DNA from 4 places in the Paenibacillus sp. V4I7 genome. Region 4 is predicted to be linked to each of the others. Evidence: riboswitches for the same ligand, from Rfam matches in the RefSeq annotation. Region 4 holds a riboswitch; each other region holds the start of a gene.

What was found. A riboswitch is a leader RNA that binds a small molecule or an ion and turns the genes downstream of it on or off. The one in region 4 is predicted to bind cyclic di-GMP.
Region 1: it holds a riboswitch for cyclic di-GMP, as region 4 does, so the genes downstream of both, QFZ80_RS17045 (C40 family peptidase) here and QFZ80_RS32835 (transglutaminase-like domain-containing protein) in region 4, are expected to answer to the same signal.
Region 2: it holds a riboswitch for cyclic di-GMP, as region 4 does, so the genes downstream of both, QFZ80_RS33720 (PilZ domain-containing protein) here and QFZ80_RS32835 (transglutaminase-like domain-containing protein) in region 4, are expected to answer to the same signal.
Region 3: it holds a riboswitch for cyclic di-GMP, as region 4 does, so the genes downstream of both, QFZ80_RS31140 (S-layer homology domain-containing protein) here and QFZ80_RS32835 (transglutaminase-like domain-containing protein) in region 4, are expected to answer to the same signal.

The regions. Positions count from the first base shown of each region.
Region 1 covers NZ_JAUSZD010000002.1:3,453,654-3,461,684, forward strand. Annotated here, with positions in the region: gene QFZ80_RS17040 (ribonuclease H-like YkuK family protein) at 1-331, opposite strand, end outside; gene QFZ80_RS17045 (C40 family peptidase) at 438-1,391, opposite strand; cyclic di-GMP riboswitch class I at 1,557-1,644, opposite strand; gene QFZ80_RS17050 (hypothetical protein) at 1,764-2,057, opposite strand; gene QFZ80_RS17055 (thiamine pyrophosphate-dependent enzyme) at 2,128-4,431, opposite strand; gene QFZ80_RS17060 (2-oxoacid:acceptor oxidoreductase family protein) at 4,466-5,476, opposite strand; gene QFZ80_RS17065 (hypothetical protein) at 5,590-5,766, opposite strand; gene QFZ80_RS17070 (sensor histidine kinase) at 5,981-7,228, shown strand; gene QFZ80_RS17075 (hypothetical protein) at 7,319-7,717, shown strand; gene QFZ80_RS17080 (low molecular weight protein-tyrosine-phosphatase) at 7,801-8,031, opposite strand, start outside.
Region 2 covers NZ_JAUSZD010000002.1:7,204,786-7,212,816, reverse strand. Annotated here, with positions in the region: gene QFZ80_RS33740 (MFS transporter) at 1-710, opposite strand, end outside; gene QFZ80_RS33735 (stalk domain-containing protein) at 988-1,824, shown strand; tRNA gene QFZ80_RS33730 (tRNA-Arg) at 1,929-2,002, opposite strand; gene QFZ80_RS39230 (DUF1697 domain-containing protein) at 2,170-2,250, shown strand; gene tadA (tRNA adenosine(34) deaminase TadA) at 2,389-2,826, opposite strand; cyclic di-GMP riboswitch class I at 3,106-3,192, shown strand; gene QFZ80_RS33720 (PilZ domain-containing protein) at 3,296-4,030, shown strand; gene ychF (redox-regulated ATPase YchF) at 4,109-5,209, shown strand; gene prfA (peptide chain release factor 1) at 5,246-6,322, shown strand; gene prmC (peptide chain release factor N(5)-glutamine methyltransferase) at 6,322-7,203, shown strand; gene spoIIR (stage II sporulation protein R) at 7,343-8,031, shown strand, end outside.
Region 3 covers NZ_JAUSZD010000002.1:6,656,906-6,664,936, reverse strand. Annotated here, with positions in the region: gene QFZ80_RS31180 (GntR family transcriptional regulator) at 378-746, shown strand; gene QFZ80_RS31175 (ABC transporter ATP-binding protein) at 746-1,642, shown strand; gene QFZ80_RS31170 (hypothetical protein) at 1,642-2,325, shown strand; gene QFZ80_RS31165 (DUF5701 family protein) at 2,368-2,994, opposite strand; gene QFZ80_RS31160 (MerR family DNA-binding transcriptional regulator) at 3,178-3,891, shown strand; gene QFZ80_RS31155 (SRPBCC family protein) at 4,199-4,732, opposite strand; gene QFZ80_RS31150 (ArsR/SmtB family transcription factor) at 4,735-5,082, opposite strand; gene QFZ80_RS31145 (3D domain-containing protein) at 5,557-6,246, shown strand; cyclic di-GMP riboswitch class I at 6,448-6,542, shown strand; cyclic di-GMP riboswitch class I at 6,763-6,847, shown strand; gene QFZ80_RS31140 (S-layer homology domain-containing protein) at 6,908-8,031, shown strand, end outside.
Region 4 covers NZ_JAUSZD010000002.1:7,011,336-7,019,366, reverse strand. Annotated here, with positions in the region: gene QFZ80_RS32850 (S1 domain-containing RNA-binding protein) at 1-488, shown strand, start outside; gene spoIIE (stage II sporulation protein E) at 818-3,310, shown strand; gene QFZ80_RS32840 (class D sortase) at 3,596-4,297, shown strand; cyclic di-GMP riboswitch class I at 4,377-4,464, shown strand; gene QFZ80_RS32835 (transglutaminase-like domain-containing protein) at 4,478-5,290, shown strand; gene QFZ80_RS32830 (collagen binding domain-containing protein) at 5,490-8,031, shown strand, end outside.

The sequences.
Region 1 (8,031 bases), 3.6 Mb from region 4:
GTCGCTTAGACTCATCAAAATACATGGCAATCTCTTCACTCAAAGCAGTTTCCATCGAAAGTTTTTCCTTAATCGAATGTAGGGCCCGATGAACGATGACTTGACGATAACACGCCCACGCTCCTTTTCCTAACCGCTGGATAACTACACCGGTAATGAATTTCGTATGACCTGTGTGTACCTGACAATCCGTACCAATAATAAATTTGTAGGTTGCTACGGGGTCGTGACGCATGAATTGTAGAATACGCTCGTGTACGGTATCTAGGTTAAGTCCTCTTTCCGTTGTGTTCCGAAATTCCAGTGGATGGGTCGTCGTCAAAGGTTTCAAAGATAAGGTTCTTCCTTTCTTCTTAGAATGAGGAAGAAGCGGATGCTGAAGCTGCATCCGCCCCTATCTATAGTATATGGCAAAACTCCTATGATCGAACCATCACTTATCGTAAAACACTGCCGCCGAACAAAAATCGATTTTCCCATTGCTTCCCAGCGATCGTATCTGTGCGAACTCCGCCGGATTCGACAGAATACGTATGCAGCATATTCCCATTTCCTAAATAAAGTCCAACATGCGTGATCGGCTCTGTAAGAACGTTCACGTTATCATAATCTGATTCTCTACTCCCTTTGTAGCTGCTGAAGAACATCAGATCTCCACGTTTCAAATTTGTCCACTCCTGAATTACAGGACCTAACGATTTAACATAGTTGCCTTGTGCCTGTGAATCGCTTGGTACGGAGAATCTTAGAGCATCCCAGAACATCGTTTGAATGAAATCCGAGCAATCAAAGGTCGTGGTGTCATTGCGTACCGAACCAAACTCATAAGGTGTGCCTAAGTAAACTTGGCCAGCTGCAATAACAGCTTCAATTTCTTCAGCGAGAGGTAGATTGGGTTTGATGACAGAGAAATCCGTGCTTATGTATTTACTATTTGTGCTTACATACCCGTTAGTTCCATTGGCGTCTTGAATTTGATACCAACTGTCGTTGACTTTTGCTATAACGAGGAAGTCTTCCCCTTTACTAAGCATTCGAATAATCTTGGAGCCGGGCTCGGTTGCTGGAAGTGTACGAAAGTTTACGCCATAGATGATTTCCGCATTACTAGTTATTTTTATGTATCTGCTATTCGTCGAAACATAGCCGCTTACGCCCTGCGCATCCTTGATTTTATACCAATTCGTCGTTACATAGTCTGTGACGGTAACAATTTCGTTTGTTTTCAATAAACGTATAACATTGCTTGAAGTACTAGCTTGATCTCTGAAGCTTACCCCCGAAACAATTTGAGCCTTTGTTGTTACCCCCTCTTCTGCCTGAATGGCTGCAGGGACTACAAAAGTAAGCGCTAAAACAAGCATTCCGATAACCATCGTCCATTTTCTCATCGTCTCTACCTCCATAGGTTGATATCGCTCTTGCTGCGTTTGAGTCACGTAAAACCGAACTGGCGAAATGGATTATTTGAACCTGACACCTCCTCTACATCGTAAAAAGGATGACCCGTTTGCCTCAGCTGGGTCATCCTCTTCTTGTAGATGGGTCCTATCGCATTCGGCAGCTGGCTAGCACTGTACCTTTGGCACGAGAGCCCCTAAAGCTTTGCGTCCCTAGCTTTCGCTCGGTTTGCCATTTCGTTGTGATGTTAATTTTTTCTTTCGCATCTTATTATAGTTTGAGGGGGTTCTTCACGAATATAGGCGAAAGGTTGCGATTCTTTGTCGATATCATAGTGTCTGCGTACCTATTGACGCTAAGGTTTATTTTTCCAGTTTACGGACTTCCAGTTTTCGTGTATGTGTCCAAAACACTTGTAAATTAGGATCATTTTTCAACTTCACATTGCAGAGCTTCATTTCCCCTTCCTCGAGCTCAGTCACCTGCCAAGCATCCGGCTCCATTTCCCCTATGTTGTGCAGAAAAGCAGGAAACTGCTGCTCAGCCTCTTCTAAATCCGGCCAAAATTTAACGCCATAATAGGCTAAACCGTAGTGATTGACAAGTGTGCATGTGAAAATCTGCTGCGATATTTTGTGCTGCAACACATAGGGCATTTTCATTCCTCCGATAAAAAGGCACGTTCACCACGGAGGTGAATGTGCCTTCATTTTTTATGATGACGACTTATAAATAAGCATTCTCATGCTTGGCTTTTAACATATTCCAACGACGCTCGACTTCCGTTTCGAATGATTTCAGGGAACCCTCATATTCAGGCTTCGTCATATGCTTCGTTTTCCCCATCGTCTTGAGCCAATCCGATAGTGGTATCTTCTTGCTCTTATCCTCCGGGTTATATGTGATGGATGTAACCCCGTGTTCCACTTCATAGAGCGGGAAGAAGCAGGAGTCTACCGCAGCTCCAACGATATTGGAGCCTTCCTGGTCATCCGACAGCCAGTTCAGCGGACAGGCAATGAGAATTTTTCCATATACCAATCCCTCATTTTGAGCGTACCATTGTGCTTTCGCGGCTTTCTTCACAAGATCCTGCGGATACGCTTCCGACCCCGTAAATACATACGGAATATGGGTAGCGGCCATAATTTGGGCGGTATCCTTGTGATGGAACACTTTACCACCTTGGTGCTTCCCAACGTTCGAAGTCGATGTACGATGACCCATTGGCGTCGAATAAGACAACTGCGCACCCGTATTCATGTATCCCTCGTTATCGTACTCGAGAATAATCATTTTATGATTGCGCAAAGCCGCTCCGATTGCTGGTCCCATGCCGATATCCATTCCGCCGTCACCAGTGATCATCACGAAGGTGAAATCGTCCTTCAAACCCAAATGGTCGAGCTCGCCACGTCGCTTGCGCTCCCAGAACATCTCCACAACTCCTGAGAGGGTCGCTGCGCCGTTCTGGAACAGATTATGAATATAGGTCGCTTTGTGAGCCGAATACGGATAACCCGTCGTTACAACCATCGCACAGCCTGTGTGGAAGATCGAGACAATGTCGCCTTCAATCCCTTTGAAAAACAGTTCCAAGCCGGAGAAAATACCGCAACCTGGACAAGCGCCATGCCCCGGAGCAATACGCTTCGGTTTCTTCGTCAGTGCTCGCAGTGGCGGAATACGCACATTCAGCTTGCCTGAGTTCTCATCCGGCGTTACCGTGATGAGTCCCGTCTTCAAATCCTCATACTTCATCGGCGTCAACACCCGCTTCGGCGCTTTCGAAGGATCACCTGGCGTGTGGCCGTAGTAATCGAAGGGAACTTCAACCTTGCCGCTTTGTACAGCGTCAATGGCAAATTGGAACAAACTATGCCCGTCTTCGGCATAAAAGTCCTTGCCACCTAAGCCGTAGATTCGGCTTATGACAAGCGTATCTCTGTTCCCGTGTGTGAACAGCGCCGCTTTAATTTCGTTGACCATATTGCCGCCATGACCGCCATAGGAATCCGCGCGATCGCCAACGGTGATCGCCTTCACATGCTGCAAAGCTTCAGCGATCTGCTTTGCCGGGAATGGTCGGATGATATTCGGCGCGATCGATCCGGCCTTAATACCCTTCTCACGGAGTTGATCGACGACGTCCTTAATGATTTCGGAAGCCGAATTCATCAAGAACACGGCGACTTCCGCGTCCTCCATGCGGTATAGCTCAAGAATCGGATAATCACGGCCTGTTAACTCCGCGTATTCCTGCCGAATACGATCATAAACACCTTCGGCGTTATACATGGCCATGGACTGCTGATAGCAGTTATTTATATAATCCGGCTCATTCATATAAGGACCTACGGTAATCGGATTATTACGATCCAACGTATCCGGGAAGCCCTGTGGCTTCTCTCCGACGAAAGCATGCACATCCTCACGATGTGCGAACGTTTGTACTCTACGCTTTTGGTGGGACGTGAAATAGCCGTCTGAAGCAACCAGAACCGGCAAGCGCACTTCCGGATCCTCAGCCAGCTTTAAAGCTATGATATTCATATCATAGACCGCTTGCGGGTCCCGACACATCACAATCGGCCAACCTGTATTTAAAGCATAGTATAAATCGGAGTGATCCCCATGAATATTCAGTGGTCCAGATACAGAGCGACATACCAAGTTCATTACCATGGGAAAGCGTGTCCCCGATTGTACCGGCATTTGCTCTAACATGTACAAATAACCGTTGGCGCTTGTCGCGTTAAATACGCGGCCGCCAGCAGTTGAAGCGCCATAACATATGCCAGCCGAACCATGTTCACCATCTGCTGGAATGAGCACGATATCATGTTGTCCGTTGGACTTCATAAGATCTAGAAATTGGGCAACCTCCGTAGATGGAGATATCGGAAAGTATCCCATAACATGATAATTAATTTGATGAGCCGCATATGCCGCCATCTCGTTACCTGATTCATATACAATGCGCTGTTCGACCTTGGCTTGCCCTAATTCCTTCTTGATATCAATGGACATGCGAGTAGTTCCACCCTTCTCCCATAAATACTCTCTAAGAGTTTACAGCTAGATTGAATCGATGCGGCATGCGATTTAAGTCCGCATAACCATCCTCTTCCCGCTCACTTACGAGCGCTTCGGTCGGACAAGCTTGTACACATTTAAGGCACCCTTTACAGTATTGATAGTCGATCCCCTGTAAGAACATCTGAGGCCGCCCCTTCTTGTCGGGGAGTTCATCCCAAACGAAACAGAAATCCGGACACACATTATCGCAGGAAGCACAGTGAATGCATTTATCTTCATGGAAATGCGGCATCATCCCCGCACGTGAAATGCTTAAATCTTTCAGAATGCTGTTCCCAGGATTCGTAATGACACCACCAATGGACTGCGTTTCATAGCCAAGCACTGGCGTATCGAAACGAACGAAATCGGGCATCGTCTCCCCTTCGGGAAGCGCATACGTTTGGAACTTAACTTCATTGTAACCACGGTCAAAAGTTCGTAGGGCTGGTGCTACAGCAAGCGGATATTTCTTTTCTAATGATTTACGAATAACGCCTCTCATGACATCTGGATCAAGGAAATCACACAACCGGAACAGCGCGCCAAGCATCGCCATATTCACGCGGTTCTTCTCCTCTAGCGAGATTCCAATTGCATCGATAACGGCAATGGTACCTCCCCGGAGCTTCATCTTTTCCTTCAACTCATCCGGTGTTTTTGTCGAATTTACAAGTACGGTACTATCTTCATAGATGCCACTGATAACGTTTACAGTTTTGGAAAGCGATTCGTGAAAAACACCCACAACATGCGGTCGTTCGACCGGAGAAGTATCCCGAATTCGCGTATCCATGTCACAAAACCTTATATGTGCTTTCACTGCCGATCCTTTCTTCTCTGAACCATAGGAAGAAAAGCTAACCCCGTTCAAACCCACCCCAACGACTCCCGCTTCCGCCAGCATCTTACCCGCTAGATTCGCGCCAAGCCCACCGATGGATTCCAGTCTAATCTCAAAAAACCCGAGATCGTTCAATTTAGGTAAAGTTACCATGCCAGGTCTCCTTTCAAAAATGAACTGCATAAAGAATGAATAGTATGAATAGTAAATCTACTCTCATTGTAACAAGAAATCTCTGGTAATCAACCTTTTTTTGAAGGGTCCATTCATAGTAAATAATCAATTATGAGGCCGCACCCTCCCAAATAGTAACTTTTCGGCTCTTCATTCTCGTCTTGAGCAGAATTATCTTTCTCGGCATCCTCACAATCCGCACATACGTCCACATAATCATCATCAATCGGATTAAAGACAACACCGCAAACCTGTGAGCACGCCCGCATCCTCATCTCTCCTTGTTTGACAACCAACTTAGATTGTAAACGCTTGCATCATTGTGTTCCTTTATTATACAGCGGTTTATAGGAATAACACCATAAGTCTTTATCAAATCTTTAGCATTCGAAATGGCCTTTTTCCCTTGATAAGGTCAGTTTATGTGAGATAATGTAGAAATAATAAAGATACTGTCGGACAGTGGAAAGGATGGCATTTCATTTGCTCCATTCAATCATTTCCAATGAACTACATGGTCTCTTCTACATCATGAGTGCTATATTAATCCATCTAGTTCTTACCCCTATTTTCATTTACAAAGAACATCAGCGTAGATCTCTATTTGCTCTTATTTTGATCGTACTCATCTTTTTGTACTGGAAATTTGAAGACATTGATCCCTTAATTTATTCCCTCCATTTGTTTCCGATCAGCTTGATTGCTGTGATTCTGTTTGTCGGATTTATACCAGCTTTTATTGCCTGGACCTTATTTAACATAGGCTGTATGGTCGTCCTGAATTACTATTGGCAACCCGCTCTAATAAGCAGTGCTGTTTTACTATTAGGTGGATTTCTCTTTAGAAATAGGACAAATCAACCTATACTCAAGATGAAATTCGCTTATGCAACGGGTATGCTGCTCGTGTACGTAGTATTGTATGCGCTTTTAGCGCTGAACATACGATCTCCTATAAGCTTGTATGCTGCATACACCGTAATTTTATCCTTTTTCTCTCTTTGGATGATTACATACTTACAATTTTTTGTGAAAAAGCATGAGATTCACAAACAAAGACTTGTCGCATTGGAAAAGGATCGAATGCTCGGCCAATTTGCAGCCACCATTTCTCATGAAATACGTAATCCTCTCACATCTACAAGAGGCTTTCTTCAGTTGCTGGATCAGAAAGAGCTATCCTTCAACGATCACAAACGTTATGTCGACCTTGCATTGTCAGGTGTGGATCAAGCAAATGCCCTCCTAGGTGATTACTTAAACTATGCCAAGCCGTCATCTAACTTACAGGAACAATTAGAACTCAAAGAAGAGATAGAAGCTATGCTGCGTTTCATCTCGCCATTTGCTACAGATCATCAAGTTGCTATCCATATTAGTCATGAAAATGAGGATCCCCTTTACATCCTAGGAGAATCCAAAAAGCTGCGCCAATGCTTGATGAATCTTGTTAAAAATGCGATTGAGTCCATGCCTAACGGCGGTAAGATTTCATTAAGCACCTGTAAGCTGCCTAATGCTGTTCAAATCTCTATTTCTGACACTGGCGTTGGAATGAGTAAGCAGCAATTAAATTCGCTTGGCATGCCATTCTACACGACCAAAGAACAAGGGACTGGACTTGGGCTCGTTGTGGTAATGAGTATTATCAAAATGATGAACGGGAAGATCTCCTTCTCCAGTAATTTAAACCAAGGCACCCAATGCTCCATTTTATTTCAGCAAAATTGAACACCCAGAGACCTCCATTAACATACTTGATGATCTGTGCTATTCTGTTAAGACATGCGTTCATCATGACTGGTAAGGAGGGCTTTTACTATGAATTCAGATTTCATTCCGATTAAATCACTTGAGGGCGACTTGAAAATGTCGCATAAGAAGAGGGATTTCGGTCTTACTGTCTCATCCAAAGAGTTGATCCTTCACAAACCCCACATTAATTATTATTTCAAGTTGGAACATATCATTAGCATTATTCCATACGATCATTCTGCTCTCAAAGCGGTCACCTTCGTAAACTTGCGATCAGCCAATCGGGAATTCACCCATGTAGCTCCGGGTTCTGATTACTTCCGCATTTATGTCCAAGCAGCTACCGTCCATAACCGCAGCGGGCTGTTCGAAATAGGTCCAACCGATATCATTATTCCCATCCACCCGAGTATGCTCAAAGCCATATCTGAATATATGCAGCGCATCGGTATAACTATATTTTAGAGCTCCATCACAACAAAAAAGCAAGGGTGAAAAGAAATGAATCTTTTCTCACACTTGCTTTTTTAATTTTATAAGAGATTATCTTACAGCTTTTCTTTTTCGATAATAAAGGCTAGTAAGCGTTCGCAGCTATCTTCTACCATCTCGTACACCTCTTGAAAATTACCCGTGTAATAAGGGTCTGGAACATCTTTATTAGCACGATCAGGTGAAAAATCCAGCAATTTATGAATGGCAGCTCGTTTCTCACCTTCAACTAAAACAGGAGCAAACGATGCCAGATTAGTTACATTGCTCTCATCCATCGCAATGAT
Region 2 (8,031 bases), 190 kb from region 4:
TCGATTGCATAAACGGGCGTAAATCCGAAAACCGTTGCGAATATGAGGACTTGCGACAAGATAGCGAGTAAGGACACGAACAGCAGCGTACGGTCAGTCGCAACGTCACCGATACCGCGCATCGTAATTTTAGGCGCATCGAGCTCAACTTTTTCTACAAGGAAAAGTGATCCAATCATACCCATCAAGCCTAGCACAGCTCCCAAAATGAAGACAGCCTCCCAGCCGAAGGAATCTGCCGCCCATCCAGCCGCAAGAATTCCTAGAACCTGCCCAAGTGAATTGAAGAAGGAGATCGTTCCGATCGCTTTCGTTGAATCTTCATGCTTATAGTAACTCGTAAATAATACGGTAAAATCAACCCAGGTTGCCGCGGCTGCGCCTGCCAGTGCTCGGAGAATAAGGATCCATGTGAAATCATGAGTGATCCATAGTCCTAAACCGGTTATAGCCGTAAATAGCAGGCCAAAGGTAATAAATAGCCTCCTCTTATGAAATCGGTCTGACATGATACCTACGGGAATTCGCAGCAGCATTTGGGAGATCCCGTACATACCGACAATCCATCCGGCCAACTGGTGGTTCCCGCCAAGGAATTCTACGTAAGGCGCCATAATGGGAACGCTCGTATACATCGACATCCAGAAGAGAAGTGTGACGATACAGAAGAGCGGAATGCGATAGGAGGATGGAGCTTTGATGCTTGTCATCGAAGTGGAAGCTCCTTTCGAATTAATTCTTGGTTTGAAATGAGGACTAACAAATCTATCGTTTATTATAGAACATCGATTGCGGCAAGGCTATGACTGGATGTTTGCAAAATAAGACAACGAGCGGAAATCGGCTGGATATTCCTTACCGTGCCTCATGATTTCTCTAACAAAAATGGATGATTGATGGAAACAGGTGCGTCTTGTAAATTGAAAGCAGCTGTTGACTGACCGTTTGTACCGACTAGTAGATATAAAAAAAAGGGGATTAATGTATATGACAAAAAAGAAAATGATTGCAACCGTTCTTTTGTTTCTTTGCTTTGCTGGCGTAGTAAATGCTTCAAGTATTCACGGTGAGTTTAATGGTGATCCAATCGTTAACGTTTTGTTTGGAGGAAAAGAGCTTCATGTAGAAGATGTGCCAGCTACTTTACGTGATGGTCGTACCCTAGTGCCACTTTATCTATTGAAACAAACCGGTGCCTCTGTAACGTGGGATTCTGAGAAATATAACGTTGACCTTACTTTCCCTAATCCTACAAAAGACTACGCCAATAGCATTCAGTCATTTAACACGAAAGCCAAAGAACATAGTGCCAAGAATGTTCAACTTATTTACAATGAGCATGGTCCATATATGAAAATAGATCTAGAACTATCCAATGATTCAAATAAAAATAACGATAATATCATCTTTCTATCTAGATTTGTTGCCAATTCACCCGCTGATATGCTGATTGTAAGTACCATACATAATAATAGAGTCATGAGTTTTATTGCAATAAATCGAACGGATGCGGAGGAATTTCTCAAGAACAAAACACCAGAGTTTGATTATATAAAAAAGTGGAGATTCCAGCAGATAAACGATACAACAGACATGTCGACTCCCAATAAGCTACCAGTGGTCCCTACACCAACACCAACTTCTACATTACCTGTTTCAGGACCTATTTGTCGGGAAATTATGACCAATTACGCAAAACAGATGCAAGATGCAGCAGAGTCATACAACGGAAACGGCAGTTCGGACTCCAAAGGGTTTGAGCAATATATCAACAAATTTAAAGAAAGTATGAATGCAGCTTTAAAAAGTAATCATTGCCCCTAACAATAGATCCAATTTAAAGGCAGTGTATTTTCTAAAAAACAATAAACGCCAGGTCAGCGGCTAATAACCGTTACCTGGCGTTTTCTTTGATTTTTGAAAGTATACGCGCCCGAGATGATTCGAACATCCGGCCTACAGTTTAGGAAACTGTTGCTCTATCCTGCTGAGCTACGGGCGCAAGGTAAGAATTATGATAGCACGAAGCCTTTCGTGGCGCAACCTTTTGAATAGGGTGGTTTTTCTTTGGGACAAGGAATGTTCATTTGAATGAAGAATAGGTTAGGGATTAAATTTAATTTCCTTTAATTATTAACGTAGAGGAAAGAACAAAATCAAGATGGCGGATTGAAAAAGACACTGGATGCAGCGGGACTTGCTCAGGTGCAAACGTATTTGCAAACCGGTAATGTCTTGTTTGTGTCGTAGGAGGAGGAGGAACCGCTGCGCCAGCGTATCGAGCAGAAGATCAGCAAAGCCGTAGGTGTTTCACCTTCCGTCATTTTGCGTACGATAAATAAACTGGCTGAGTTGGCAGCGGCGACGCAGAATTAGATGCAGGAACTTCTAAGCTTTACCGCGTAATTTACGGAAAAATTGGGTCAGCATCGTCGAACACTCTTCTTGCAAGACGCCACTAACGACATCGACACGGTGATTGAACCGGTCCTCCTGCAGCAAATTCATGAGCGTTCCGGCGCAGCCAGCCTTCGGATCAATGGTTCCGTAGATAACCTGAGGAATCCGCGATTGGACAATCGCACCCGCACACATCGGACAAGGCTCTAGGGTGACGTAGAGCTGGCAATCCAAAAGCCGCCAGGCTTGCAGATGTTCGCTCGCTTGTTTAATGGCGATCATTTCGGCATGAGCGAGAGGATCTAGGGTTGTTTCACGCAAATTGTAGCCTCGGCCAATGATTTGACCTTGATGGACCACGACCGCTCCAATCGGTACTTCTAGGATGGCTTCGGCTTTGAGAGCCTCTTGAATCGCTTCTTTCATCCAGGGGATATGTTCATCCACAGGGGGACACCTCGCTAATATATTTTTATCCACATGTGCATAACAATCGAACATTCATTCCGTTGTTAACAACCTGTGGATAGGTTTGTGGATAACTTGAAAAGCTGTGGATATTTAATCTTTCTACATTACATACAACAAAAAGAACAGCTATGCAAGGAATTTTGTTGATAATAGCAACTGTGCTAGGTATAATGATAGATATTAGTAGGTCTTTTAGACCATATAGAGCGAGAATAGGTAGAAATAAATAGCAAGGTTCGAAAATGGCAAACTTGTTGAAAAGCAAGGACGCAAAGCTGAGGGTCTACGGTTCTTTGGAACTATGGCAGCCTGGTTACCGAAAATCGATGCTTTCTTGATTAAGGTAATAGGCTGCTCCTACATAAAGGGGCAGTTTATTTTTATATAGGGAATAACTTGAGTAAAAGGAGAGGTATTAATTATAATGGCCAACGGGTATAACGTTATGAAATATTACGGAAGCAAGGAGGGATATGACGCTGATGTTCTAATCGATAGTAAGGCTATGTTGGGAAAGGACGATTTCGTAGCCACTGGCGTACTAACCTATGCACTTGGAGACATTATTGAGGTGGAATTACCGGAATACGATGTCTTTCAACTTGGGGATAAAGCGAAAATGACGGTTTATACCAAATCCGGCTTGTTTGTGATGAATACAACCGTTGTTGCCAAAGAATTCGGCTCCGTCATTGTCATTAATCCACCAGAAAATCGTAAAAAATTCGCAGAAAAACGGGAGTTTCCACGTGTGGATGTGAAACATACAGGTCTCTTATTCGGACTTCAGGATATGAATAAAAGAAATAAACATCAATTTGAAAATCCACTTGGCATTTCAATTAAAAATATATCCATTAATGGCTTAGGATTTACCATGAATGATAATTCTATGATTGATAAGATCGTTCAAAAGCATTCACAGCTCGAAGTTGAACTGGATTTGGGCTTTACGATGCCTTGTTCGATGGAAATTGTAAGAAAAGAAAAGGTTGAAAATGGTTTCTACTACGGGGCAAGTTATATCGACATTCCACAGGAGAAAACCAATGCCTTAAGGGGTTTTATCCTTACGAATCAGATCGAAACTTACTTCGTACAGAAGCGGGAAGCGCAATTTAAAAGAGCAACGGAAAAAAAGTCTGCGGCGAATCAATAGCCTTCAGGCTTTTTTTTGCGTTCCAAGTGCTATATAATAAGAAGGATGATTTTCGAAAATTAAGGAGTTGTAACTACAATGGCTTTGAAAGCAGGTATCGTCGGTCTACCGAACGTAGGAAAATCGACATTGTTTAATGCAATTACACAGGCGGGGGCAGAATCTGCGAATTATCCGTTTTGTACGATCGATCCGAATGTTGGGGTAGTTGAAGTACCAGACGAGAGATTGCAGAAGCTGGTAGAGATCGTTGTGCCTAAGAGCATTGTCCCGACAGCCTTTGAATTCGTTGATATTGCCGGTTTGGTAAAGGGCGCGAGCAAAGGTGAAGGGCTTGGAAATAAATTTTTGGCACACATTCGTGAAGTGGATGCCATTGTACATGTTGTTCGTTGTTTTGAAGATGATAATATTACCCACGTTTCCGGTAAAGTGGATCCGATCGGGGATATCGAAACGATTAACCTTGAATTAATTTTGGCAGATATTGAGTCGGTAGAGAAGAAGATTGAGCGTTCGCGCAAAAACCTCAAGGGCGGCGACAAAAAGGTTGTTGCTGAAGTGGAGTGTTTGGAGCGTATTAAAGAAGCGCTTTATGCAGATAAACCGGCACGCAGTTTGGATCTCAGCGAAGATGAGAAACTTCTCGTGCGCGATCTTCATTTATTGACCATGAAACCCGTGCTTTATGCGGCAAACGTGAGTGAAGATGAAGTAGCAACAGCAGACGAAAATCCTTTTGTTAAAATTGTGAAAGAATTTGCTGAGAGCGAAAACAACGAAGTGGTATCGATCAGTGCGAAGGTTGAATCCGAAATCGCCGAGTTGGAAGAAGAAGAAAAAGCGATGTTCCTCGAAGAGTTGGGACTTCAAGAGTCCGGCTTGAATAGATTGATTAAAGCAGCTTATAGAAAACTTGGCTTGTACACGTATTTCACAGCTGGGGTACAGGAAGTAAGAGCATGGACAATCCGCAAGGGAACGAAAGCTCCTCAAGCGGCTGGTGTTATTCATACCGATTTCGAACGTGGTTTTATTCGTGCTGAAGTCGTCTCTTATAATGATTTGGCAGCTGCAGGGTCGATGAATGGTGCGAAAGAGAAAGGCCAAGTGCGTCTCGAAGGTAAAGAGTATGTAGTGAATGATGGGGACGTTATGCATTTCAGATTTAATGTGTAATCAAACAAAAAAAAGTAAAGAAAGGAGTGATCCTATATGTTGGATCGACTTCAGTCCATTGTGGACCGCTATGAGAAATTAAGTGAGTTGCTGTGTGACCCAGATGTAACTAGTGATACAAAGAAGCTTAGAGAATACTCTAAGGAGCAATCCGATCTTCAAGAAGCATATGATGCTTATAATGAATATAAGAGTGTAAGCGAACAGTTGGCTGATGCTAAAGTAATGCAGGGCGAAAAGCTGGACGATGAAATGCGTGAAATGGTCAAAATGGAGATTGAAGAGCTTAGCGAGCAATCGGCCAAGTTGGAAGAACAACTTAGAATGCTCATGATGCCTAAAGACCCTAATGATGATAAGAACGTAATCGTCGAAATTCGCGGTGCGGCAGGCGGCGACGAAGCTGCTTTGTTCGCGGGTGATTTGTATCGCATGTATACACGCTATGCGGACGCACAAGGATGGAGAACGGAGATTCTCGATGCTTCTGTGAACGATTTGGGCGGGTTTAAAGAGATTATTTTCATGATTACCGGTAAAGGTGCTTATAGTAAGTTGAAGTATGAGAGTGGAGCGCACCGTGTACAACGTATTCCTGTAACGGAATCAGGCGGACGTATTCATACCTCAACGTCGACGGTAGTGGTTATGCCGGAAGCGGAAGATGTTGAGATTGTCATCCATGATGCGGATATTCGCGTGGATACGTTCTGTTCAAGTGGAGCGGGCGGTCAGTCGGTTAATACGACGAAATCTGCTGTGCGAGTAACGCACGTACCTACGGGAATCGTTGCGACTTGTCAGGATGGTAAATCGCAAAACTCGAATAAAGAGTCAGCACTGCGCGTGCTTCGTACACGTATTTCCGATAAAATGCGTGAGGAAGAGGAAGCGAAATATGCGGGCGAGCGTAAAAGCAAGGTTGGTACGGGTGACCGTTCCGAGCGGATTCGTACGTATAACTTCCCGCAAAGCCGGATTACCGATCACCGTATTGGTTTGACTTTGCATCGCTTAGAAACTGTGCTTAATGGTGACATGGCAGAGATCGTTTCGGCGCTCACGATTGCAGCGCAGTCCGATGCTTTGGATAACGGGGAGCAGGCAATGTGATGTCGACAGCTGCTAAGAGTTTAAGAGAAGCCTTTGTAGAGGCTTCTTCTTTTTTAGGGAAGCTCGGTGTAGCCGAGGCTGCTTCCTGTGTGGAACTACTGCTGCAGCACTTGCTCAGCTGCAGTCGGACGGAGCTGCTGTTCCGTTTTCCGGAACAGTTTCCTGTTGAGCTGGCGGAAACATGGCGCCAGCTAGTAGAGCGGAAGGCCGCGGGTGAGCCGGTGCAGTATATTATCGGCGAGCAGGATTTCTTCGGCCTTCCTTTTGCGGTTAGCCCGGCCGTGCTGATTCCGCGCCCGGAGACGGAGCTGCTCGTGGAAGCTTTGCTCCACGAGGGCTCACGTTTGTTCCCGCAAGGCGCTCCGCTGCTTGCGGATGTGGGCACCGGGAGCGGAGCGATCCCGGTGACGGTTGCACACGCGCGCCCTGCGTGGCGCGTGGCGGCCAGCGATATCTCCGCGGCAGCGCTGGAGATGGCTCGCGTGAATGCGCAGCGCCACGGCGTGGCTGCGCGGGTGGAGTGGCTCGAGGGGGACCTTCTCGAGCCCTTTATTGCGCGCCGGATCGCGCCGGATATACTGGTGTCTAACCCACCGTATATCCCTGATGGCGACCTGCCGGCGCTTCAGCCGGAGGTGCGGCTGTTTGAGCCGCACACGGCTTTATTCGGCGGTGTCGAGGGACTCGACCTGTACCGCCGGATGATCTCACAGCTGCCGCAGCTGCCGCGAATCCCGACTGTGGTCGGGTTCGAGGTGGGCATTCGGCAGGCGGAGGCTGTGGCGGCGATGCTGCGCGCCGCCGCTGACTGGGACGAGATCCGGTTCGTGTCGGATCTCCAGGGCATTGATCGCCATGTGATCGCGATCAGATCACTATAAATAGTGGGAGTTCGTAGCAATAGGAACGAACACTTCCAACTCTATCATTTTTCACAAATTTAAATAGATTACTAGGTTTAGCTCCTCCTCTTATTGCCCATACTGGCTAGTATAAGCGAAGGGAAAGGGGCTTTTCCTCATGGTTAAGAGATCTAATCGTCAAACTTATAAATCTTTATTATTAGTAGCTTTTGCACTTATTGTTATGATAACTTGTTGGGAATCGAATCGTTCAAATGCGGCTGTTATTTCGCCTACGATACCGGAAGAATCTATTCGCTTACGTATTCTAGCAAACTCCGATTCGGCGCAGGATCAAGCGTTGAAACGCGAGATTCGTGATGCTATTATTGCTCGTATGCAGGAGTGGGTCGTTGGACCCCAATCGCTGGATGACGCAAGAGAAGTAGTAAAAGCCCACTTGCCCGAGTTTGATATACTAGTTGGACAAATGATTCAAGCACGTGGCTATAGCTATTCACATACAGTTGAGCTCGGTAAAGTCCCTTTTCCAACAAAAATGTACGGAAATGAAGTGTACCCAGCGGGAGAATATGAAGCGCTGCGCGTGACGATTGGAACGGGGGAAGGTCAGAACTGGTGGTGTGTGTTGTTTCCGCCATTATGTTTCGTGGATTCCTTATCTGGAGAAGCGGTAGCATCGGCTGCTGTTGTAGCGAATACAGAGGATGTTGGAAAGGTAAAGTCATCTCCTACACCTACATCAGTACAGAAAGACAGTAAAGTTGCACCTACGGCTAAACCAGACAAGTCTAACCCTGTCGCTAAAGAGGTTAAGGATGCACAAGTGGAAGAAAAAACGGAATC
Region 3 (8,031 bases), 350 kb from region 4:
CACTCAAAGTTGTACAAAGTACACCTTTGCTAACCGTGAGGGTCAGATGGGGACGCTCAGAGCAAGAAACCTTTTCTGGTTGATTTACAAATCTGCGAAGCATATCTTGTGCAGCATTTCGCTTGAAAGCTTTGCTTAGACACTTGGCTTGAAACACTTCGCTTTGTCACTTTACATTGACGCTCTGCTTTGCCGCTATACTTAAACGCTTTGCTTCCCGAAAGATACACAGACACGCACCTTAGTGGTATTCCCAGTTCCAAGGGAATTTATTTATTTTGCAGCCTAGCCCAAATGTCGGTTTAGATGTTGACTTTTAAGTGAGTTGGTTGTATGGTTAATTACATGAGTAACTAACTAATGTGGTGGTGAGAGAAATGGGACTAATGATGGACGATAGCCGCCCGATTTTTGTGCAAATCGCAGAACGTATTGAAGACGACATTATAGAAGCAAGAATGCCGGAAGAATCACAAGTGCCTTCTACGAATCAGTTTGCATCCTTTTATCAAATTAATCCGGCGACAGCAGCGAAAGGTGTTAATTTGTTGGTAGACCAAGGGATTTTGTATAAGAAACGAGGGATTGGCATGTTTGTAGCAGAGGGAGCGCGAACGAAGCTGATGGAGAAGCGGAAAGAACTATTTTATGAGCAATATGTGGTGACGATGGTGAAAGAAGCCGAGAAGCTCGGAATTACCGTAGAGCAATTGACGGAAATGGTGCGTAGAGGGGAGAAAGCGTGATGACCAACATTGTGGAAGTGAAAGGATTAACTAAGTCGTATGGCCAAGTGACGGCAGTGGATCATGTTAGTTTCACGATTGAAGCGAATAAAATCTATGGCTTGCTAGGCAGAAACGGTGCAGGCAAAACAACGATCATGCATATGATCTCGTCCCAGCAGTTCGCTACAAGCGGCGAGTTGAAGGTATTTGGGGAAGACCCTTACGAGAATAGTCGTGTTCTCAATCAAATTTGTTTCATTAAAGAAAGCCAGAAGTACCCAGATAGCTTCCGTGTCGTAGATGTAATTGAGGTTGCGAGATCACTTTTCCCGAACTGGGATCATGCTTATGCGCACGCTTTGATTGAAGATTTTCGTCTGCCTTTGAAAAGAAAAATAAAGAAGCTATCCAGAGGGATGCTTTCTTCCGTCGGTATTGTGGTTGGTCTGGCTAGTCGAGCGCCATTAACCATCTTTGATGAACCTTATTTGGGTCTGGATGCTGTGGCAAGAATCCTATTCTATGATCGCCTTCTTGAAGACTATGCCGAGTTTCCGCGGACGGTTATCCTCTCTACGCATCTCATCGACGAAGTTAGCCGCTTGCTCGAGCACGTGCTGGTTATCGATAACGGCAAATTGATTATGAATGAAGATGCGGATGCTCTTCGCGGTCGTGCTTGCACGGTTTCCGGTCTAGCGACAGCTGTGGATTCTTTCACGCGGGGCAAAGAGCTGCTTGAACGCACGGCGATTGGTGCGGCTGCATCAGCTACAATTCTAGGTGTTCTAAGTGAGCGGGATCGGAAGGAAGCAGAGGCGTTAGGACTTGAATTCACACCGGTATCTATGCAGCAGCTTATCGTTCATCTAACACGCACACCATCGATCGCGGGAAAGGGGACTGAGGAATAATGAATCAAGTTAACCAGGTAGTAAAACTCCACTTGAGGAACAAAATGGCATCGTGGACTATCCCGTGGATCATTATTGGGGCAAACTTTTTTATAAATTTGCTCATAGCGCTGTCGCTGGACGTAGGTGAATCTATAAATACAGGGGCGATCGCTTCGATTTTCATCTACACCTTTGTAGCAGGAACGATCACGATTAAAGAAACCTTCCCATTTGCCTTGGGACTGAGTATTCGTAGGAAAGATTATTTCTTTGGAACGGCTGTGACAGCTATTATTGTTAATGTTAGTTCAGCCCTAGGACTTGCCATTCTGTCTGTGATTGAAGAGGCAACCAATGGGTGGTGGGTGCGATTACACCTTTTTAAACTCCAATTTCTAAACGATCTTTCGCTGATAGGCACGTTGGGTATTTATCTGATTATACTTCTTCATATGTATTTCCTCGGGTTTGCCATATCCAGTTTACACCGTCGGTTCGGCAGCGCTTCAATGTATATCTTTTTTACATGCCTGCTTTTGATTGGTACGGTAGGTTCCTATATCTTCACGCACTTTGGACTGTGGGGCGGTCTCTTGGATTGGATCGTTCACAGTTATATGGATATATTCTGGTGGATGGTACCTTTGGTTGTCGTGTACTTGGTGGCAGCTTATAGTTTGCTTCGTAGAGCGACTATTTAGAACTAAGAATAAGTCTACTGCAGCTGCAGTAGGCTTATTTTGTTAGTTTCCTGATCGAGATCCGCAAGAGGCGGAACCGAGCCACGTATGCGGGTTACCTGCCCAGCACCAGCCTAGCTTCGGCTTGCCGGCACTAATCCATAAAGCGGTCACTCTGCGGTCGCCGCAGCGGGAACCGAGCAGAGAAAAGCCGTTATTTTTCTGTAAAATATCTGGGAAATGAGTAATCAAGGCAATGCCTTCCTCGAGGGTGAGAGGGGTGCGATGTACATGCATAATAGTTTTGATCGCTTCATTTGGAGTGATATTAAGCGTTTCTTTGCCTATATCAATATCCACCGCCAGATAGGCGATACCTTTAGGAAGTTCAATACCCTCTATAGGTATAAATCTCTTGATATCAGCTGCATCCATGACACTAAAGCCCATTTTGTTATTCCGCTTCACAAGCTGCATCGCTTTTTCACCATCTATCCAGTCGCTCTTAACAACGATGACAAATGGGACATATCCTGCTCGTGGTTCTATGTTTAGCTTTTTGAGCTCCTTGATTCTATCTCTGAGCGGCTCGAGATGCTGCTTGAATGCTTTTTTGGTTACACCAGCAATGTCAGGGTAGCCTTTATCCACTAGGTTTTCGACTTGTCGATCGAACTCATCATTTAACAAGCGATTCAGCTCCTTCGTTATTTGTCTAACAATCTTTCTTTTTTATAAAATCATTTTACAACATTCGTGCGAATGGTAAACTAACTGAAGGATTGGCCTTTAGTAGAGGGCGGTTCGTTGAAAAAACTTTATAAGTTAGCTTTAATCTTAATAAAAAAGTGAAGATCAACCAGAGGTGAATACATGAACTTGCGGCCAATTGATATTGCCAGAAAACTTAAGCTAAGTACAAGTGCCTTAAGGAATTATGAAACGAATGGACTTGTTCCTCCTACGCAGCGTTCATCCAGCGGTTATCGGATTTACACCGAAGAACATATTGCTTATTTCGAGTGTATTCAAGCTATGGCACCAGGGTTTGGAATGGATGTAACATCCGAGGTTCTTCGGAAAATTCAATTAAAAGAAGTAGATGCTGCCCTTTGGTTGGTAAACGACAGACAGGCCGGTCTCCATCGCGATAAAACGTTGGCAGAGAGGAATATTCAAATTCTAGAGACCCAGGAACCTGACACCAGCCTCGATTCAAACGCAAAGAAAGAATGGATGACCATCGGAGAAGTTTCAGCGGAAACGTCCATCCCAAGCTCAGCCATCCGACACTGGGAAAAGGTGGGGCTCATTACCTCATCACGAGATCCAGAAAATGGCTACCGCCTATTTAGTCGATCTCAAATGCGTAAAATTTTGCTGCTTCGCGCTTTACGACCAGCCGTTTATTCAGTAGATCTTGTTGATCTCAAGCAAGCCATTGCTGAGATGGATGTTCATGATGTGGAACATGCCAAAAAGATCGCTCAGGATTCCTTAAACTATTTAGTCAAAATCAACAAAGAGCAGCTTCGCGGCATGTCCTATTTATATCGGCTGTGCCGATTGTTGAATTTGCTCGATTAAAAAAGGCTTTGACTGAGATAAGCGCTTCTTCTGAGCCTATCCGCTAATACTCCATTGCTCTTTACTGGTTTAAGCGCGGAAACCGACTTCTCAGCCTACACATTTCAGCGTCACCGAACTTTGACTTACTACAGACTCGGAAACCAAACCTATTCCAGTCTGTTTCAGCTATAGCTCAGAAACCAAGTAATCCCCTTTGGCGTATGCTCGCGTACACATCAAGCAAAAACGCCACCCTAGCGGCATGCCCGGATCGGCAAGTGCTACTAGAGTGGCGCAAAAACATCCTTTAAACCGTGAAAAACTCTTATACCACTTTGGCTAAGTAGGCATCGAGCTGATCGAACGTTCCGCCGAAGCCTTGTTTCATGGAATCATACATACCCTCAAAGAACTTATGTTCTTCCTCAGTTGCATTGATAGGGCCTCCACGCATGATCAGTGTGGTTTTTCCTTCATTTTCAGTAAAAGATAACTTATTCATTATTTCCAGCGGAAAGTTTTCGCTGAATGGTGCTCGGATAATGTTAGCCTCTGCATCGGAAAAGGAATTTACGTAGACAAGTTTCTCAGGAGAATTAATTTCATGGTAGACAAACTTACCCCACATTTCAAAGCCTTCAGCCGATTTCATAGAATAGTGGAAGCTGCCGCCTGTGCGAAGATCTAAGGTGTGTACACTTAATTCGAAGCCTGTTGGTCCCCACCAGTGAGCTAAATGTTCAGCCTCAGTCCAAGCTTTGAAAACGAGTTCGCGTGGGGCATTGAAGATACGAGTAAGAACCAACTCGCCTCCTTCTAAAGTTACATCGTAGTTATTCCCTGATTTTTCTTGTGTCATGTCTAATCCTCCAATTCAAATTGTTTTTTCTTTTCCTTCTCTAACATTTGCTGCAAATAATCGTCCAAGCGATCGAATCTCTCTTCCCACATACGGCGAAAAGAGTCTAGCCAGCCATCCAGCTCTTTGAATGACTGAAACTGCAACTTATAGATTCTTTTATTCGCTGACGGTTGTACCTCGACAAGCTCTGCATCACTAAGCACGCGGAGATGCTTGGATACTTGCTGCTGCTGGAGCTCAAGCCGATCCGCTATTTCCCCGACGGTAAGAGGGCCGTCACGCAGAAGCTTGACAATGTGCAAGCGGTTTGGCTCGGCAAGAGCACTGAAAGTCTTATTTATAAACATAATATACCCCATATGGAATATTCCTGTCAAGGAATATTTAATAAATGAAATCGCTGCTTCGTGAAAAAACAAGAAAGACTATCATACCGGCATTCTTTCACATATAAACGTTTGTTAGTATATTCCAAGATTCATTTTGTATGCGATTCAAGCTTTTCTTATTTCTTTACCCATTTTATCTTGCTTATTTTTTGGCACTCTGTCCGCCTTGTTCATCATTCTTTTTGCCATCAATGCCGCTTCTTCCGTTTCCTTTTGCAAACTGTGAATGTTTATTTGCACGCCTGCTGCCGTTAACTGAACATGAATATCATCATTGTAAATAGCGTACTATACGTTTCTCTCATAAGGGTGAGTTTATCGTTATTCACATCCTATCAAAATGAGGAAATTTAATACGAGACGTATATAAATCATAGAATTGGTCGAATCTAGTAGCTATAACTCTATTATTTTTTATGAGGAGGAAATACTATGTTTCGTAAAATTCTTTATGTTACTTTGACGCTTCCGTTGCTGCTTTGTTTGTGGCAGGTGCAACCCGCCTATTCGTACCCTGAAAGTGAAGATGGGGGGGGATTACCTCCTACGTATAGTATGGCAAGAAATGCAGGTCCTATGGAAGAAGCCGCTCAAGCTGAGCTTGTTCAGCCTAAGACGCAGTATCAAGTGGACCGAGGAGATACACTGTACAAAATTGCTCGGGATTTTGGCATATCAGTAGATGCCCTTATTAGCTCTAACGATATTCAAAATCCGAACCAGTTAACGATTGGTCAAAGTTTAACGATTCCGATGGGTGATGCAGAGATTGGTTTACCTAATGGTCAAAAGAAAATCATCAAAAAAGTATTGAACACAACCCTCACAGCTTATACGGCTGGTGTTGAATCAACAGGTAAAAAGGCCTCCCATCCCATGTACGGCATCACATTTAGTGGTCTAAAAGCAAAAGAAGGACGCACGATCGCCGTGGATCCTGCTGTAATCCCTTTAGGATCTACAGTGTTCATTGATGGCATCGGCATTCGCAAAGCGGAGGATATTGGTTCTGCTATTCGCGGTTCGAGAATTGATGTATTCATGAATGATTTAAGTGAAGCACAAGAATTCGGCGTAAAGAAGAATGTGAAAGTCTATTTACTAGACAAAGAGAATGTTTAAATCGATAGGCAATTTAATAGGGCTTAGGGTCAACCGGAATATCCGGTTGGCCTTTTTTGTGTGAAAGCACACACTTTGCGTAGGTATTTCCTCTTTTTTGTAGAAAAGTGTTGAATTATGAAATAATGTGGATTAATATGGAAAACAGTCAGTTCTAAAAGACTAGTTATAATGAGTAAAAATACCTAATAACCAAGCGATAATGAACAAAGGCAAATCCATCGAAAGGTGGAGACGCAAAGCCACGGGTCTAAGCCATGAGTCACAACTCATGGGATGATAGCCGGGTTGCTCTATTGAGCTTGGTTTTTTGTGTTATTTAACATGGAGATTGAGAAGGAGCGAGTGCGTGTGAGGTTTATAGGATAAACTTCGAAGGAGATTTCGTAGAAGGAAAGATGGGTAAAGGCACTTACTATGATAGGAATGGTAAGGTAATTGTCCAGGGGCAGTAAGTTTGACGTGATGAGTCTAAATGACTAGTAGTAAAGTAAATCTACCTAAGTACCAAGCAATAATGAACAAAGGCAAATCCGTCCGAAAGGCGGAGACGCAAAGCCACGGGTCTAAGCAAGGGCACTTCCTTGTACGGGCTACCTACATTCCTTTTGGAGTGGCTTTTTTATTGCCTTTATATCAAAGTAAAAGAGAGGAAGATTGTATGTTGGCGAGGTTAATAGGAAAAGTTGCATTTATCGTTATGTTTTTGACCGTTCAATTCGTATCTTTCTCAGGTTTAGCGCAAGCAGAAAACCAACCATCCTTACGTGACATTAATGGATATTGGGCAGAGGATGCCATAAACGAATGGATCGGTAATGGATTGATTTCGGGCTATGCCGATCAAACCTTTCAACCCGATAAAGTCATTACCAGGGCGGAATTCATATCGCTTGTCAACAAGGCGTTTGAGTATCTCCATAAGGATGACCAAACCTTCAAAGATGTTTCTCAGGAGAATTGGTTCTATAACGATGTAGCCAAAGCAAAATATGCCGGCTATATTTCTGGGTTCGATGACGGCACCTTCCGTCCAGATCAACCGATTAGCAGAGAACAGGCTGCCAAAATCATCTATCCACTTATGCAATTAGAAGATGTGTTACCAAAGAGCGATACGCGAACGTTTCACGATGAGCAGCAAATGTCTGACTGGAGCAAGCCTTATATAAAAGCAGTCGCCTCGGAGGGTTATCTTAAAGGGTATCCTGATCAGAGCTTCCGTCCTCAGAAATCCATTACAAGAGCAGAAGCCGTAGTGATGCTAGATAATGCCGTAGGGCAGCTGATCCATGAGCCTGGAACTTATACTCCAAAAGCTGATGTTGAAGGAAATATGACAGTCAACAGCGGCGGTGTCACTATAAAAAATGCTGTGATCAAAGGCGACCTCATCTTGGCAGCGGGGATAGGGGAGGGGGAAGTGTTCCTTGATCACGTGACAGTAAAAGGAAGAACGATTGTGAATGGGGGCGGAGAAAACAGCATTGAAATTCAAGATTCGACCCTCAATCAGATGGTGGTTCAAAAGGACTTCAGCAGAGTCAGAGTTTTTGCTAAAGGCTCTACGAGTATAAGTCATACCATTATAAAATCGGGTGCGAAATTAGAACAAGAGCAAGGAAACGAAGGCTTCCAATCCATTTCCGTGCAAGGAACGACTGTGAATGATGTCGTTCAATTAGTAGGGACATTTGTGAAAGTTGACCTGAAGTCGATGGTAACCGTCGAGATTTCCAGTCAATCCGTTGTCACCTTGCTTGAAACGCAAGCAGGTTCGGAAGG
Region 4 (8,031 bases):
AGATCGCAGACAATTATGTGAAAGACGTTAATGACCATTTAAAGCTGGAAGACAAAGTATTGGTCAAAGTGATTAACGTGGACAAGGATGGCAAGATCGGACTGTCGATCAAGCAGACGGTTGACAAGCCAGTTGAGGAAAGACCAGCTCGTCCTGAACGTACAGGTGGCAGCAGCTATCAAGGACGTCCAAGTGGAGATCGTCCAGGAGGCTACCAAGGTGGTCGTCCAAGTAGCGGCGGAGAACGTAGTGGTCCTCCAAGCGGTGGTCCCGGTGGTGGTGGCGGTCGTCCAGGTGGCGGCGGTGGCTTCAATCGAGGCGGCGGTGGTGGTGGTCGCGGCGGCTTTAACAAGCAGCAAGGCGGAGCTAGACCGTTTTCGTTCGAAGATAAAGTATCTCGGTTCCTTAAAGATAGTGAAGAGCGGATTTCGTCTTTGAAAAAGAACACCGAGTCCAAACGCGGTGGCCGAGGCGGAAGAAGAGATTAATAGATGCAATAACGAACCACATTCGCTTAGGCGAGTGTGGTTATTTTTTTTGTCCAAACGTCAAATAGTTAAAATAACATAAAGAACAATCGACATGGAATTACGGGTATCTCCCCCATACGCAGGGCGAAAGTTCGAGGCAATCAGACTTTTGGAAACGTTTTCTATATGGTAAAACGAGACTAGGCAAGGGCTGAGGCATGGTGACAAAGCAAACACGGCTTGTCGGAAATTTCTTTGAATCTATCAACTCATTCTGACAAACTTTCTGCTAGATTGTCTCTATACTAGAGAAACAAATAAGGAATGAATGGATGGTGTTCGAAAACATGCAGAGAAGAAGCTTAAGCACAGTGATTGGTGGCGGTTGGTCGGGATTGTGGCAGAAAGCGAAGATGGGCGCACATAGCGCTGCCGTGGAGAATCGATTCGTACAAGCCTTCGTAGCTAAGAAGTGGTCTTTACTGCTCATCGTGATGGCTTTCTTACTCGGTCGTGCGATGATTTTGGAACAGCTATCTCCGTTTGCGCTTGCGTTCATTGCTGTCATTTATTTTACAAGGAGAGATCTTTTACATTGGGTAGGTGTCGCTGCATTTGCTGGAAGCCTATTCTCGCTGAATTCGAATACTGGTTATCTTGTTACGGAAATCATCGTTTTCTTACTCATCCAAAAAGCTTTGGAGAAATTTGAACGCTCCGATATTTCCTTAGCACCGCTTCTTGTATTCAGCTCAACCTTGCTGGTTCAGCTCTTTGCAGAGCTTGTAGTCTCGAACTTAAGCTGGTATACGCTCATGATGGTCTCCGTTGAGGCACTGCTAAGTCTAGTACTGACGTTAATTTTTATTCAAGCTATTCCTGTATTTACGCTTACCCGTAAGAACTATCATTTGAAACATGAGGAAATTATTTGTTTGATTATCTTGTTAGCTTCTGTGATGACAGGAACGGTGAGCTGGGTTGTGGGTCCAATCACCGTAGAACATGTGCTGTCCCGGTATTTAATTCTATTATTTGCGCTGGTGGGAGGAGCGCCTTTCGGAGCCTCGGTAGGAGTCATTACAGGATTAATCCTAAGTCTTGCGAATAGCAATGCGGTTTATCAAATGAGTTTACTGGCTTTCTCGGGGATGTTAGCAGGGCTTCTCAAAGATGGTAATCGATTGGCTGTTGCATTCGGAATGCTGATAGGGTCATCGATACTTGCTTTCTATATGGGATCAGGGGCTAATGTAATCAACTCTACATGGGAGTCGCTTGCAGCTGTTGCACTCTTCCTGTTGACACCGCGGAGTCTGATTCTGACGCTTGCTAAATATGTACCCGGAACGCAGGAAAATTTGAAATCCCAACAGGACTATGCGAAGCGGGTTCGTGATGTTACGGCAGGACGTGTGGAACAGTTCTCTGAAGTGTTCCGCCAGCTGGCGCGCAGCTTTAAGCAGTTGACGACCGATGATGCGGTGAGCCGCAAGGAGGAGGATGTTGGCCATTTCATGAATGCGGTTGCGCAGAAGGCTTGTGATTCCTGCTGGAAAAAGAGCCAGTGCTGGGATCAGAAATTTTATCAAACCTATACGTATATGACCGATATGATGACCCAAATTGAGATGAAGGAGAGTATGACGAAGAAGAATATTCCACCGGAGTGGAGGAAGGTATGTATTCGCACGGATCAAGTGCTGGATGTGATGAAGCAGCAGTATGGCTTGTACAAGAATGATTTGCATTGGAAAAAGCAGATTATGGATAGCCGGCATCTCGTGGCTGACCAGCTTTCAGGGGTGTCCCAAGTAATGGAGGACTTGGCTAAGGAGATTAAACGGGAAGGGCAGGAACTGTTCCTTCAAGAAGAGCAAATTCGTAATGCCCTGGAGGAGCTGGGCTTATCCATCCATACCATCGATATCATTTCCTTGGATGAAGGAAATATCGAAATTGAGATCATTCATCAATACACGAAGGGCTTCGATGAATGTCGGAAAATCATTGCGCCGCTCTTGAGCGAAATTATCGGCGAGAACGTCGCCGTCATGCGCGAGGAAATGCATGCGCGCGGCGAGGGTTACAGCACGGTCGTATTCGGCTCTGCCAAGGAATACGAGGTGGAGACCGGGGTCGCTGGCGCAGCCAAGGGAGGCGACCTCTTCTCGGGCGACAGCTTCTCCACGGTGGAGCTGGGCAATGGCAAATATGCCGTGGCGCTTAGCGACGGCATGGGCAACGGCGAGCGAGCACAGGCGGAGAGCCAGACGGCTCTGAACATCCTGCAGCAGCTGCTGCAGTCAGGGATGGACGAGAAGCTGGCGATCAAATCGCTTAACTCAGTATTGATGCTGCGATCTTCGGATGAGATGTATGCAACCGTAGATATGGCCTTGATCGACATGTATAGTGCAAACACAACGTTCATGAAAATTGGTTCCACCCCTAGCTTCATTAAGCGAGGGACGGAAGTGATTTCGATCTCAGCTAATAATCTGCCTGTCGGCATCCTGAGCGAGATTGATGTTGATCTGGTCTCGATTCCACTCCAATCGGGTGATATCCTTGTCATGATGACAGACGGTATCTACGATGCACCGGGACATGCGGTAAACAAAGAGATGTGGATGAAGCGGATGATTCAGGAAATTGATACGACGATGCCGCAGGATTTTGCGGACTGTTTATTAGAAAGAATTTTCCGCCATCATCATGGCGAAATTCAAGATGATATGACCGTCGTTGTTGCACGTATTGAGAAGCGGCAGCCGGAGTGGGCTACATTCCGCTGGCCAGGAATTACGCGAATGGAGCGTCCGAAGACGGTTAGTTAATGGAGATATAGAAGCCATAACAGCTCATTTGCTGTTATGGCTTTTTATGTGCTGTTATTCCCTTAAGAGCATAGCGAATGCTGCGTATTTCTAAGATGGAAAATTTTAACTTCGTATAGGTTGCACTTAGAATTCAAAGCATGATTAACTTATGAATATGTCTGTTAACTAATTATGCTAAATCTGGCGATTTCGATAAATCTAAGTTGCCAGGGCTTTATATGATGTTAAGCATGCTCAGACAGTCCTCGGTGCATGAGATCGAAGAGAAAGGTGGTACCACTAGTGATTAGAAAAAAGCTATCACTGTTATTTATCGTTCTTGGGATTATCATTTTTCTCTATCCAACGTTAAACGATCGTTATGAGAGCTATCAGCAGAACAAAATTTTGAAACAATGGCAGGAAAATCTGCAGGATATGGATCAGACAGCCTCTGACATCGAGGAGGAGACAGATGTAGGGTTGGTCGTGCCTTCTTCCAGTCCCGCAGTGGAAGCTCTGCCGACAAGCAGCCAGCCGAGCAGCCAGCCAAGCCCTTTGGCCGCGGAAAAGACACCGAAGCCTGTAACTTTGCCGCAGAAGAATACAGAGGGTGTCCTTATTATCGATAAAATTAATCTGAAGCTCCCTATATTGACAGACGCAACCGTGAATAATTTGAAGATTTCCGTTGCCAGTATTGCCAATACAGGCAAAGCAGGCGCTATTGGCAATTATGCCATTGCGGGTCATCGAAACCTTACTTACGGGAAAAATTTTAATAGATTAGATGAGGTCACCGAAGGGGATTTCATAGAAGTGAATACAGGGAGCAAAACGCATATCTACAAAGTTGTGGACAAACAGTATGTCCTCCCAGAGGATGTCTGGGTGCTGAAAGGCAACGGCAAAGATCGGGAGATTACGCTAATAACTTGTCATCCTATGGAAAACCCGACTCATCGTATTGCCATTAAGGGAATCATGGTGCAGTCAAAGGAATAAAATGTAATATTTTGTCTATTCAGAGAGACAAGCCTATGTTAAGATTGCACTATAGTGATTATAGGGAGTCGGTGCGTTCCTCCGATAAAGGCAAATCTAGCGAAAACTAGAGACGCAAAACTAAAGGGCCTTCCTTAGCCGAACTAAGTTGGCAGCCAGTTACCGAAAGGGGATTTATTTTTGTTTAAAAAGCCAAGTATACGAACAATCATCGCAGCATTTCTATTTACACTTGCTCCGCAAGGGATATTTGCAGCTTCCAATCCATCCATGATAGATAAAGATGCTCTGAATAAAGGAATTATCTCGGTTCATTATTCAAACGATAAGAACAAGAACACCAAAGTTCTCGTTCGAATCATGAGAGAAAATATCAAATATGACTACACATTCGAAGAAGGGGGTCAGTACCCTTTGCAGCTTGGAAACGGACAGTATAAAGTACTGATTGGAGAGTCCATAGGAGCTAATAAATATAAAGTTGTTACGCAAGAACAAATAGAGTTAGAAATGGAAGACGAGAATGCCGTATTTCTGCAGTCCATTCCGTTGATCGATTGGGACAATGAATCGAAGGCGGTCGTTGAGGCTAGGCAATTAGTTGGAGATAAAGAAAAAGATATCGACAAAATAAGAGCTATTTATGGATATATCACGACACATTTTCAGTATGATTATGAAAAGCCCCAAACGGTAGCAGATAGTTACGTACCTAATCTGGATATGGTCTACGCAGCGTCCAACGGAATTTGTTATGACTTTGCAGCTACTTTTGCGGCAATGGCAAGAAGCGAGGGGATTCCTACTCGTCTGGTTATGGGGTATGAAAGTCATGCGCCAGATACTTATCATGCGTGGAATCAAGTCTTCCTAAAGGAAAGTAAGGAATGGGTGACGATCGATACCACGTATGACGCTGTTCATATACAAGCCGGTGAAACGATAGATCTCATAAAAAATGATTCTAATTATCAGATATCCAGAATATATTAAGTGAAATGATGAAACCTGATCTCATAGCTGAGAACAGGTTTTTTTGTGCTTTTCCATGTTGAAAAACAATAAATCCCAATATTTACAATACATCTTGTATCATTTATCATTGATAATGATACATTTTGTTTCAAAGTCATAGGAGGTAGCACACATAAATAATCTCTATAAAAAATTGATCCATGAATGGAGGTATGAAATGATGTTGAAGAAAAAAACGAGTGCACTGCTAATTACCTTATTAATTTTTATGCAGAGTATTTACGGGATTGGCTTTTTGCCTAAGGCCAGTGCAAACACAATTTCAAACAACATTCTCGACAGTGTGACGATGGCTGTGTACAACAGCGCAGGAGAAGTGGTGACTGGTAATGTTTACGAGCAAGGTGCCAGAGTGAAGTTGGATTATACCTGGTCTTTGCCAAACGGACATGGTTACCTTGCCGGGGATACATTTACATTCACACTGCCGCAGCAATTTTTATTATTCAATCACATCAACGGTGAACTGAGGATGGGTAATGATCTTGTGGGAACGTTCTATGCCGACAAAGACAGCCATCGGGTGTTAATTACATTTAATAAATTCATAGAAGACTATAATAATGTGCAAGGAACTCTAACCTTCAACACACAATTCAATAAGAGTCAGATTACTGGAAGCACCACGCAAATTATTACAATTCCGATTAATTCTGGAGAACAGGTGTTTAACCTCAACTTCAAACCCACAGTCACTTCTACAATAAGCAAAGCGGGTGTGTCCCAGGGTATTAATTCCAAGCAAATCGATTGGACCATTGATGTGAACAAGGCGCTGGATTCCGTTCAGGAAGCAGTTGTAACGGACCCCATACCGGTAGGGTTGTCAGTTCCGGTTACAGTAGCTGTCTATCATTTGGATGTACGTTTGGACGGCTCTGTTGTCAAGGGAGGACTGGTGGATAGCAGCAAGTATATGGTGAGTACAGCGGGGAGCGTTCTTTCAGTCCGTTTTGCAGATAGCCCTATTGAAACTGCTTACCGCATTCAATACACAACGCCAATTACTGACGATTCCAAGGAGTCATTTGTAAATACGGCAACGTTCAAAGGAAACAACAAGACGCCTGTCTATGCATCTGCAACGGTCACTGTAGAGTCCATCAGCAAATTGGCGATTGTCAAAACTCTAGGAGCTGTAGATTACGAGGCTAAGACAGTAGTGTGGAACATCACGATTAACGGTGATAGTCAGAGAATGAACAGCGTAGTTGTGACCGATACATTTCCGAACAAAGGACTTCATCTCATCCCGGGTTCATTGGTCATCAAAAAGGGTGTAACTACACTAAGTACAGCAGAGTACACGCTCGACAATTCGGTAGCTTCTGATGTAGGCTTGACAGTGACATTCACTAATGTTATTACCGAACCTGTTACGATTAGCTACAAAACCGATTTCAATTTAGATTGGATTCAATCTGTTGACAGCACAACTGATTTCAATAATTCGGCCAAAATAGACTGGATAGATCCTACTAACAAAGAGCAATCCAAAACAGTAACAGCAAAATTCGTTATAAGGACTGAAGTGAAGAACAACGGGTTTAAATACGGATCCTACGACGCATTATTAAAACAGCTGACTTGGACAGTAGGGGTCAACAACAACAAGAAAATCCTTACAGAAGCAGTCGTTGAGGATCTCCTAGAGTCCAATCAAGTGCTTGTCAAGGATTCGCTTGCCGTATACAACATGATAGTCGCACCAAATGGCAATCCTTCAATGGACCCTGTTGCTATAGACCCTAAAAACTATTATTACAATGTTGATGCTAATAACAAGCTCATTCTAACATTTAAACAAACAATTTCAGGTCCGTATTATATCACCTTTAAAACAAGTCTGAATGGTCAACTTATTGGCGGTAACATTAAGAATTCGGCTAAATTATTTGATGGTAATCTTCCTGCATCGAATGATCTCATAGCAAGTGTTAACATCCCGTATGGGGGAGAGTATGTTAGTAAAAACGGTTTGCAGAGTGGAGATAAGATTGTTTGGACAATTACGATTAATCGAAGTCAGTCAACCGTAACTGACGCGGCAATCATCGATACACCATCAGTCAATCAGATATTGATACCGGATTCTTTCCATCTGTTTGGTACGTCTGTTACTTCGAATGGAAATATAACGAAGGGCGCAGAATTAACCAAGGGGACAGACTACACATTGGTTATTCGTACGGATAATATCGGCAAGCAATCGTTTGAATTAAAGTTCGTGAATCCGATTGCGGCAGCTTACATCTTGGAATATCAATCTGTCATTGCTGCTAATGATCAAGAAACTGTTTCGAATAAAGTCAGCTTTAGCGGTAAAAATTCAACCACGGTAACTAAAGAAACGGTGAAGGATATTTTGGTAGGTGTCTCCAGTGGTTCTGGCACAGGCAGTGGCGATAGAGGTTCATTGACGATTAAGAAAGTTGATTTGGCAAACAACACCTTACTGCTTAGTGGAGCGACCTTTGAATTGTATCGCAAGATCGGTCAAGAGAAGGATATTATTCGTTCCTTGACAACAAATGAGACGGGTAAGGTTGTCTTTTCTGGCCTGCTGGCCGGCGATTATATTGTGAAAGAACAAGTAGCCCCTCAAGGTTATGTGTTAGATGCTATCGATCGCACGATAACGCTTCGTGCAGCGGAAAATTTGAATGTAACCATTACAAATGTTAAGACGCCCATACCGG